One region of the Polymorphospora sp. NPDC050346 genome, then DNA from elsewhere that is predicted to be linked to it. Evidence: riboswitches for the same ligand, from Rfam matches in the RefSeq annotation. Region 1 holds a riboswitch; each other region holds the start of a gene.

Region 1 (3,266 bases):
CGCCAGCCCCCACCGGGCCGTACCGGTGACGGCGAAGCCGGCGCCCTGGAGGGCGGCCAGCCCGGTGGCCGGGTCGCCGGGCGCGCACCGTACCTCGATCGACCCACCGAAGGCGGTGAAGTCGACGACGACCGTGACGCCGGTCGTCCCGGTGCAGGCCGCGGCGTGCGCGGCCCGGGGCGCCGGCTCGGCGACGGTGAGGCCGGCGGTCAGCACCAGGAGCGCGGCGAGGGTCGCGGCCCAGCGTCGGGTCCGCGCGATCGCCGTACTCACCGGCACGCCAGGGTGGGCGCGGCGCCGCGGGCGCCGGTGGCGGAGAGCTTCGCGAAGCCGACCGCGGCCAGCCCCGGGACGGCCTGGGCGGTGGCCCGGGGCGCGGTGGCCGGGTCGAAGCCGGCGCTGGTGTACGCGACCGCGCCACGGTCGGCCACCTGGCCGGAGCAGCCGACCTGGAGGCCGAGCAGGAAGATGTTCGCCCTGGCGGCGGAGATCAGCCGCCCGCCGGCCCACAGCGCCTGGGCGGCGAGGCCGGTGCTGTTGGCGTTCGGTTCGCCGGCCGCGTTGCCGAACGAGCCGTTCGCGGCCTGTACGCCGGTCAGCCAGGCGAGCCCGGCCGTCGCGTCGGCGTACCGGTCGACGGCCAGCAGGGCCTGCACGGCCAGCGCCGTCGCGTCGACGTCGCTGACGCAGGTGGCCTGCGCGAACAGCAGCGGGTAGCCGCCGTCGGCGCAGCGGCTGCCGGCCAGGAACGCGGCGGCGGTGGCGGGGGCGCCGGCCGGGGTGCGGTCGAGGGCGAGCAGGGCGAAGGACTGGCTGAAGGCGTTGCTGTAGTCGCCCCACGCGGACCGGTCGGAGAACCGGCCGGACGGGTCTTCCAGGCCGCGCAGTCGGGCGACCAGGTCGACGCCGCCGAACGCGGTCGGGTCGGCACCCCGGACCTGGGCGGCGAGGGTGAGCTTGGCGGTGGCGCCGGCGTATGCCTCGGTGCTGCCGTCGCCGACGTAGCCGGTGAGGATCTCCGGCCGGGCGAGCCAGGTGAGCGCCTTGGCACCGTTCTCGTCGGCGACCTTGGCGGCGGCGAACGCGAAGACGGCGTCGATGGTGAGGCCCTGGTCGGGATAGCTGACGCCGCCGAACTCGGTCTCGAAGCGCTCGCCGTCGACCATCTGCCGGGCCAGCCAGCCGGCGGCGGCGTCGGAGCGGCTCAGGGTCGGCGGGGCGGCGGCCGCGGCGGCCGGTGTCGCGACGGTCAGGGCGGCGGCGAGTACGCCGCACAGCAGGGCGGGGAGTTTGTGCCGGGATAGCGAGCGGACCATGTGTGGGCACGCCTTTCCGGCCCGAAGGTAACGAGGCCGGAGGTCCCTGCGCTCACGATGCGCGGTGGGGATTTATCCGGACTCCGTCCCGTGGGCCACGACGGGTGAGGAGCGGGTTTGCGCGCAGGTGGGCATTCGGGCTCACCGCCGGGCACATTGCAGTGCTCGACGGCCTACCGTTGCGGGCCAGCGCCGGACTTCGACCGGACTTTCCCCACGGTGCACGCATCTTCTGTTGTGGACGGTAAGTCTTTCCGAATCGCCCGCCCGGTGTCAATCCGCTGGTGGGTGGCATGTGCCACCCCGGATGTCACCCTCCCGACAGTCACTCTCCGCAATGTGGCAACGGTGCGACGGACGTGAATTCGAAGGGCCCGTATCCGCCGGGTTCGTCGGATGATCTACCCGTTTCTAACTGAATGATCATCGTCTATAGTGATGCTCGGCGACGTGGCCAGGTGGCATTGCTGCCGGGTGCATTCTTTCTGGATCTCGGCAAGCAGGGGAGACCGGGTGAAACCACTGCACCACGGTCAATGTCTGGCGCGAATCCGGCCGCCCATTGGGGCGTAGCTCGGCCACCGCCCAGCCCTGACCGATCCATTGCCGTAAGGCTGATGGGGGGAGACCTGTGACCACCGAACTCTGGAATCCGGCGACCTTCGACGCGTTGCGGCGGCAACTGATCCCGTCGTTCGACCTCCTCTACGGCAGCGCGGTCAGCGTGGTCGCCATGTCGGTGCCCCGCCGGCCCCGCATCCTCGACCTGGGCGCCGGCACCGGCCTGCTCAGCGCGGCGCTGCTGGAGCGGCTGCCCGACGCCGAACTGCTGCTCGTCGACCGGTCGCAGCCGATGCTGGCCAAGGCCGTGCAGCGCTTCGAGACCGTCGAGCACGTCCGCACGCTGGTCGCCGACCTCACCGACCCGCTGCCGGTCGGCCCGTTCGACGCCGTCGTCTCCGGCCTGGCGATCCACCACCTGCCGCACGAGGGCAAGCGCGACCTGTTCGCCCGCATCCGCGACGTACTGCGCCCGGGCGGCCTGTTCGTCAACGTCGAGCAGGTGCTCGCGCCCACCCCGGCGATCGAGGCGCTCTACGACCGCCAGCACGAGAAGCACGTGCACGACTCCGAGACGCCGGCCGACGAGTGGGCCGCCGGCCGCGAGCGGATGAAGCACGACATCTGCATCGACGTCGACACCCAACTCGACTGGCTGCGGCAGGCCGGCTACGCGCAGGTCGACTGCCTGGCCAAGGACTGGCGGTTCGCCACGTACGCCGGGTGGACGGCATGACCGCCGAAGAGCCGGACACGCTCTACGGTGCCGTACGCGCGGTCGCCGCCGCCCGCCCCGACGCACCCGCCGTCGAGACCACGGGAGGAGACGCGGTCAGCTACACCGAACTGGTCGCGCTGGTCGACCGCCTGGGCGGCGGCCTGGCCGCCCGGGGCGTACGCGCCGACGACAGCGTCGCCTTCGCCATGCGCAACAGCATCGGATACGTCGCACTGATCATCGCCGTGGCCCGGCTCGGCGCCCGCTACGTACCGCTGATGGGCAACTTCGACGCCGCCGACCTGCGCACCGCGCTGGACCGTACCGAGCCGGTCCTGGTGGTGACCGACGGTCACCGCGAGCTGCCGCCCGGGCCGCCCACCGTGGGCCTCGACGAGCTGGGCGCCGCCGACCCGCTCGCGGAGCTCGCCACCGAGGTGCACCACCGGATCTTCCGCACCCTGTGGACCTCCGGCTCGACCGGCTTCCCGAAGCTGATGGCCTGGCGGCAGGACAAGTTCGTGCGGGAGCGCCGTCGCTGGATCGCCGACGTCGACATCCGCGACACCGACGCGTTCCTCTGCCGACACACCCTCGACGTCGCGCACGCCACCGACCTGCACGTCTTCGCCGCGCTGCTGTCCGGGGCCCGCCTGGTGCTGGCCGACCCG
Region 2 (3,266 bases), on a different contig from region 1:
GCGCGCTGTCGCAGGTCGGCGGTCGGGTGCCGGCGGCGGCCGGTGTCGAGAAGGTCGGCCACCTCGTCGAGGGTGAATCCGAGCCGCTGCGCCGCCTTGATCACCTGGAGCAGGGCGACGGTGTCCGGCGGGTAGAGCCGGTGGCCGCCGTTGGAGCGGGCCGGTTCGGCGAGCAGGCCCCGGCGCTCGTAGTAGCGCAGGGTCTGGATGTTCACCCCGGCCTGTTCGGCGACCTCGCCGCTGCGTAGCCCGGGGGTCACCGGGCCGGCCCGGGCGCGGCCGCGGCGGCCCGGCCGACCAGGGACCGCAGTACGTCGGCGTGGCCGGGTGGCACCCGTACGTCGAGGGTCAGCGGGCTGTCGTCGTGGGCCGGGCTGACGGTGAAGGTGAAGAACGAGCAGCAGCTCGCTTCGCGCGCGGTGAGATCCCGTACCGCCGTTTCGAGGTCGGGCGGGCCGGCCAGGCTGAGTCGGGCGTGGGTCGGGGTGAGCGACTCGACGGCGCGCACGGCGGTGGTGAGCAGGGCGTCGAACTCGGCCAGCCGGGGTGGCCGGTCGGCGGTGGGCAGGGTACAGGTGTCCGGGACGACGAACGGCATCACAGCCTCCTCGTACGGGCGGTTCCGGTGCCGGGTCGGCGCCGGCCATCCGACGGTAAGCCTGTACCCGGGTACCGGATGCAACAGCCCGGACCGCCGCGGGCCCGCACCCGCGTGCCCGACGGGTCGGCGCCACCCGTCGGGCCGGCGGCCGGTCAGGGTCGCGACGGCTCCCGTCGCGCCCGCAGGACGGTGTCGTTGCGGTGGTGCGTCCCCGGCGGCGCGGGAACCGTCCGTGGCCGGATCTCGTCGACCAGGACGGCCCAGTCGTCGTCGAGCAGCCCGGCGACCTCTCCGGGTTGGTAGAAGTCGGCCGGGTCGACGTCGAGGTCGTGCCGCGGCGGAAGATCGGCCAGATCGTGACTGACGACGAGCAGGGTTCCGCCGGGTGCGACCGTGGCCAGCAGGCTGTGCAGTACGGCGTGGCCCGGTTCGCGGCGCAGCGGGAAGTACTGGGCCGAGACCAGGTCGAACGGGCCGGCCGGTGGTGGCTCGGTGGCCAGGTCGACCCGGGTCCATGTCACCCGGCCGGTGTCGTCCCCGGTCGCGGCGCGGCGCAGGGCCACGTCCGAGATGTCGACGGCGGTCACCTGCCAGCCGCGCCGGGCCAGCCAGAGCGCGTCGGCACCCTCGCCGCATCCGAGGTCGAGGGCCCGCCCCGGCGGCAGGTCGGCCACCTCGGCGACGAGGACGCCGTTGGGGTTGCCGCTGAAGAGCCGTTCCCGGCTGAGGTACCTGTCGTCCCAGAACTTCGCGTCCATGGTTACCACCCTCGGGTTCGTTAGTGCCGGAGGTGACCACCTCCGGCGCCAACATGCCGCACCCCGGACGGGTTGACAAAGAAGTTTGCGGAAACCGCAAAGTGGCACCCCTGCCGTCCCGTACGTCGGACACCGTCACCCGGGCACCGCCCGAAGGCCCGTACGATGTCGGACGGTGCTGGTTCGCCCGACCCGTGAGGGTGGGGCGTCGTAAGAGGGAACCCGGTGCGAGACCGGGACTGCCCCGCAGCGGTGAGTGGGAACGAACGCCGTCAACAGAGCACTGGACCGCGAGGTCTGGGAAGCGACGGCCAGTAGGCGACCATCGGGTCACGCCCACGAGTCCGAAGACCTGCCAGCGCCGCGCACGCCGCCGGTGTGCGCCGCCGGCGGCCTCTCGGGAGGGCCAGGGCGGAAGCCGGTACCGACCCGTACCCTGCCTTCCCCCTCCCGTGCCCCGCCGGGCACCTCGAGGGAAGGACCCACCGTTGAGCACCGCATTCGGCCAGAGCACCGTGCTCGGCTATCCGCGCATCGGCACCGACCGAGAGCTGAAGAGGGCCGTCGAGGCCTACTGGGCCGGCACCGTCGACGCCGGCGAACTGGAGCGCACCGCCGCCGGGCTACGCGCCGAGGTCTGGCGGGCGCTGCGGGACGCCCGTCTCGACGCGATCCCGTCGAACACCTTCTCCTACTACGACCACATGCTCGACACCGCCGTCGCCGTCGGCGCGGTTCCGGACCGGTTCGCCCGGCTCGGACTGTCCGAGTTGGACACCTACTTCGCCATGGCCCGTGGCGTCGACGCCGAGCCGGCGCTGGAACTGACCAAGTGGTTCGACACCAACTACCACTACCTGGTGCCGGAGATCGGCCCGGACACCGCCTTCGTCGCCGACCCGGCCAAGGCGCTGCGCGAGTACGGCGAGGCCCGCGAATTGGGCATCACCACCCGGCCGGTGCTGGTCGGGCCGGCCACGTTCCTGCTGCTGGCCAAGGGCGACGATCCGTTCGCCCGCCTCGACGACCTGGTCGAGGCGTACGCCGGGATCCTCACCGCCCTGGCCGACGCCGGGGTGGCCTGGGTGCAGCTGGACGAGCCCGCGTACGTCGCCGACCGCGCCCCGGCGGAGATCGACGCGCTGCGCCGCGCCTACACCCGGCTCGGTGGGATCGAACACCGGCCACGGATCTTCGTGGCCACCTACTTCGGCGAGCTGGGCGAGGCCCTGCCGGCCCTGCTGGACACGCCGGTCGAGGCGATCGGCGTGGACCTGGTCGCCGGGCGGGGCAACCTCGACCGGCTCGCCGCCGCGGGGCCACTGCGCGGCAGGACCATCGTCGCCGGCCTGGTCGACGGACGGAACATCTGGCGTACCGACCTGCGTGCCGCGGCGACCGCCGGGGCGGCGGTCGCCGGGCTCGCCGACCACGTCGCCGTCGCCACGTCCTGCTCGTTGCTGCACGTCCCGGTCGACCTGTCCGTCGAGACCCGCCTCGACCCGCACCTGTACGAGCGGCTCGCGTTCGCCCGGCAGAAGGTGGACGAGGTCGTCCTGCTCGGCCGCGCGGTGCGCGACGGCACCGGGCACCTGCCGGCACCGCCGCGCCCGGCGCCGGCGGCGTGGCGGCACGACGACGTACGGGCCCGGCTCGCCGCGCTCGGTCCCGCCGACCGGCGGCGCGGTGACCACGCCGACCGCGCCGCCCGCCAGCAGGAGCGGCTGGGGCTGCCGGAACTGCCCACCACCACCATCGGGTCGTTCCCGCAGACCGTCGAGCTGCGTAGGGCGCGCGCCGCCCACCGGGCCGGCACCCTCGACGAGGCCGGCTACACCCGGCGGATGCGCGCCGAGATCGAGCACGTCATCCGGCTCCAGGAGCGGCTCGGTCTGGACGTGCTCGTG
Region 3 (3,266 bases), on a different contig from region 1:
GCGTGATCGCGACCCCCTTCATCCAAGAACCAGCAGCCGGCGCCACCGCGGCAATCGCCGACTTCTACTCACCCGAGCCGTTCGCCATCCCCCGACTTGGAGAGCCGACCGACGTCACCCGGCTTCTCCTGTTCCTCACGTCATCAGACGCGTCGTTCATCACGGGGTCGGAGTACGTCATCGACGGTGGACTCCTCCTCGGGCCCGCCCTTCAGACCGAGACCGCATGAGCAGTCCAGACACGACCGGATGGAACGACTCCGTACGTGACGCGTCTCTGTCGCACCTGCCCGATCACATCCGGCGAGCCATCGAGATCACCCCCGCCGCAGGCACCAGCGAACGGATCATCGACATCACGACGCTGGGGCGCCGCACCGGCCGGCCACGCCGCATCGAGATCTTCTTCTACCGAGCTGCGGGCACCACCTACCTGTGTAGCGGCGCCGGCGGTGCCGCGACCGACTGGCATGCGAACCTTCTCGCCAATCCCAACTTCACCTTCCACCTCAAGAACGGGATCCGCGCGGATCTGCCTGCGCGGGCCGCGCCTGTCACCGACCCAGCTGAACGTCAGGCCGTGCTGGCGGAGATCGTCGCGGATCTCAACCAGCCCCACGACCCTGGCACCATCCGGCCGACTCGGCTCGAAGACTGGGCTGACAGTCGGCTGATGCGCATCAGCTTCCGCCATCGGCCGTGATCGCGGATCCCTCGACAGATGGACCTACTCCCAGGGACTGGGGTGTAGTCGCGGCTAGAGCAGCTCTTCGCCAGATGAGGGTGTAGCTGGCGCGGCGGTCCCAGATGGATGTCGAGGTTTCCAGAGGGAAAGGCTCCTACACGCTCATCCTGAAAGAGAACCGTGCTCGACGCTACCGTCGGCGACCGCTCGCACGCGTTCGCCCACCCCGATCTAACGACCTTCTGCAGACTCGACGAGCTCGTGGCCGCGTGTTGATGACCGCGCTGATCGACTCGGTCAGCGCCGGCGTCCCGGCCGTGCGGAGCGAGGTCATCACGCTGGGTCGGACGTTGAAGAAGCGTGCCGACGACGTGCTGGCCTACTTCGACCGGCCCGGCACATCCAACGGCCCGACCGAGGCGATCAACGGACGGCTCGAACACCTCCGCGGCTCCGCGCTCGGATTCCGCAACATCACCGACTACATCGCCAGGTCCCTGCTCGAGACCGGCGGCTTCAGGCCACGACTACACCCTGGTCTGTGAAGAGCCGGTAACCGGCGGAACCTGTCGGGTCTACGACACGTACTGGCACCCGGCCTCGCTCTTTTCCGGTGTGCCCGGCGCCACGGCACGCCGGCCCGCACACGGCTATGGTGGCCGATGGCGCTGGTATGCCCGTCCCACCAGGGCGGGCGTCGTAAGAGGGAACCCGGTGCGAGACCGGGACTGCCCCGCAGCGGTGAGTGGGAACGAACGCCGTCAACAGAGCACTGGACCGCAACGGTCCGGGAAGCGACGGCCGGTAGGAGACCGGTACCCCCGGTCGTGCCCACGAGTCCGAAGACCTGCCCGCGCTGCGCACACGGTCGGCGTGTGCGCTGCCGACGGCCTCGCGGGTGGGCCGGACGCGCGTCCCGCCACGGCCCCTGGCCGCGGTGGCGTTCGCCGTCCCGTCCGTGGCGCCACCTTTCTGGAACGGACGAGACAGCGATGACACCACCGGGGCGACCGCCGTCGGCGTCGCAACTGACCCTGTCGCAGATCATGGACCAGCACCACACCAACCTGATGGGTACGGTGCACGGCGGACGCATCCTCAACCTCATCGACTCCGTCGCCGGGGTCGTCGCCGCCCGGCACTCCGATGGCCCCGCGGTCACCGCCGCCATGGACGAGACCGTCTTCCTGCAGGCCGTACGCGTGGGTGACGTCGTGCACGTACAGGCCAGGATCACCTGGGCCGGGCGCAGCTCGATGGAGGTCGCGGTCAAGGTCACCGCGGACCGCTGGGACCGGGCCGTCCCGGCCACCACCGTCGCCACGTCACACCTCGTCATGGTCGCCGTCGACGACGACGGCAAACCACGAACGGTGCCGGCGCTGCTCCCCGAGACGCCCGGCGACCACCAAGCGTTCCGGCAGGCCGAGATCCGGCGACGGCACCGACTCGCCCTACGCGATGCCCTCGCCGGCCACGGCCCGGACCAGGTGGCCGTCTGATCCCGTCACCGCGATCACAGGTACGTGATCAGCGGACCGGCAGCCGGTTCAGGACGACCTCCGGGGCGATGTCGGGTGTGTGCCGGCTCCTCCAGCCGACATGTCCGTCCGGCCGGACGAAAACGACCCCGAATGCCGTCACGTCGAACACGCTGGTGGACGAGTTGCCCGGGCCGCCGAGCACGTCGGGACCGACCGGGTGTGCGCAGCGGCATCCGTCGTTCGGCGGCGACCGCGCTGCCTTGTCTGCCCAGGCCGCCCCGGCCGGTGTGGCGAGCAGGGTCGGCCTCGGCCCGAGCAGGTCGAGGGTGGAGACCCGCCGGTCGCCGTCTTGCTGCCAGACGTGCGGGAAGTCGGTGGCCGAGACGGGCCGTCGGGACGTACTTGGCCACCGCATCGTGGTCGGGCGCGGCGGTGCCGTCGGGCAGGACGGCGTTCGAGCTGTAGGCGTAGCCGAGGACGAGGCCTTCGCCGTGGCGAGCCGGGGGCGGGGCGCCGGTGCGGTGGGCGGTGACGGCCTCGACCAGGTGCCGGTGACTTTCATCGGCGCTGGCCAGGGCGACGGGCCCGCGTTCGGCCTCATAGCTGTCGATCAGGCGGGGCCGGCCCAGCCGTGGTGGACGGCGGCGAGTTTCCAGGTGAGGTTGTCGGCGTCGGCGATGCCGCAGTTCATGCCGTACCCGCCCGTAGGGGCGCGGACGGCCGTGTAGACGATCGTGGCCGTGTCGGGCGGTCGTCGCCTTGCTCATCATCGACCCGTACGACCCTGCGGTCGGCTTCGATTGAAATGTCGTACCCCGCATCTACAGTGATCACTCGCTGCTCACTGGCAGCCAGTGTTGGCTCAGGCTTGGGGAGGTCGTGGGCATGGCCCGACGTCAGCGCCGTACTCGTCGCAAGTACTCAGGTGAAATGCTGTTGCTCACCGGCATGTTGCTGCTTGTGCTGGTCTGGTTGGTGATCGAGTTCGTCGAGCGGCACCCGGTCCCTGCCGCCCTTCTTGCTTTTGTAGTGGTCGCTGGCGCGGGCTTCTGGCTGTGGACGCGTGTACGGCGGGCGCGGCGATTGGCGGACTGGGA

The links. Region 1 has a riboswitch for cobalamin ahead of AB0I42_RS12105 (peptidase). Riboswitches for the same ligand answer to the same signal wherever they lie in the genome.
Region 2: another riboswitch for cobalamin. It lies ahead of metE (5-methyltetrahydropteroyltriglutamate--homocysteine S-methyltransferase); the one in region 1 lies ahead of AB0I42_RS12105 (peptidase).
Region 3: another riboswitch for cobalamin. It lies ahead of AB0I42_RS34420 (acyl-CoA thioesterase); the one in region 1 lies ahead of AB0I42_RS12105 (peptidase).

The regions. Positions count from the first base shown of each region.
Region 1 is NZ_JBFAKM010000009.1:106,776-110,041, reverse strand. It holds gene AB0I42_RS12110 (hypothetical protein) at 1-219, opposite strand, end outside; gene AB0I42_RS12105 (peptidase) at 270-1,316, opposite strand; cobalamin riboswitch at 1,425-1,564, opposite strand; gene AB0I42_RS12100 (class I SAM-dependent methyltransferase) at 1,948-2,613, shown strand; gene AB0I42_RS12095 (AMP-binding protein) at 2,610-3,266, shown strand, end outside.
Region 2 is NZ_JBFAKM010000020.1:21,617-24,882, forward strand. It holds gene AB0I42_RS20860 (MerR family transcriptional regulator) at 1-260, opposite strand, end outside; gene AB0I42_RS20865 (hypothetical protein) at 257-598, opposite strand; gene AB0I42_RS20870 (class I SAM-dependent methyltransferase) at 754-1,359, opposite strand; cobalamin riboswitch at 1,522-1,734, shown strand; gene metE (5-methyltetrahydropteroyltriglutamate--homocysteine S-methyltransferase) at 1,848-3,266, shown strand, end outside.
Region 3 is NZ_JBFAKM010000056.1:21,302-24,567, reverse strand. It holds gene AB0I42_RS34435 (glucose 1-dehydrogenase) at 1-230, shown strand, start outside; gene AB0I42_RS34430 (nitroreductase/quinone reductase family protein) at 227-703, shown strand; partial or broken gene AB0I42_RS34425 (transposase) at 946-1,230, shown strand; cobalamin riboswitch at 1,338-1,555, shown strand; gene AB0I42_RS34420 (acyl-CoA thioesterase) at 1,678-2,187, shown strand; gene AB0I42_RS34415 (hypothetical protein) at 2,216-2,584, opposite strand; partial or broken gene AB0I42_RS34410 (FAD-dependent monooxygenase) at 2,757-2,878, opposite strand; gene AB0I42_RS34405 (restriction endonuclease) at 3,100-3,266, shown strand, end outside.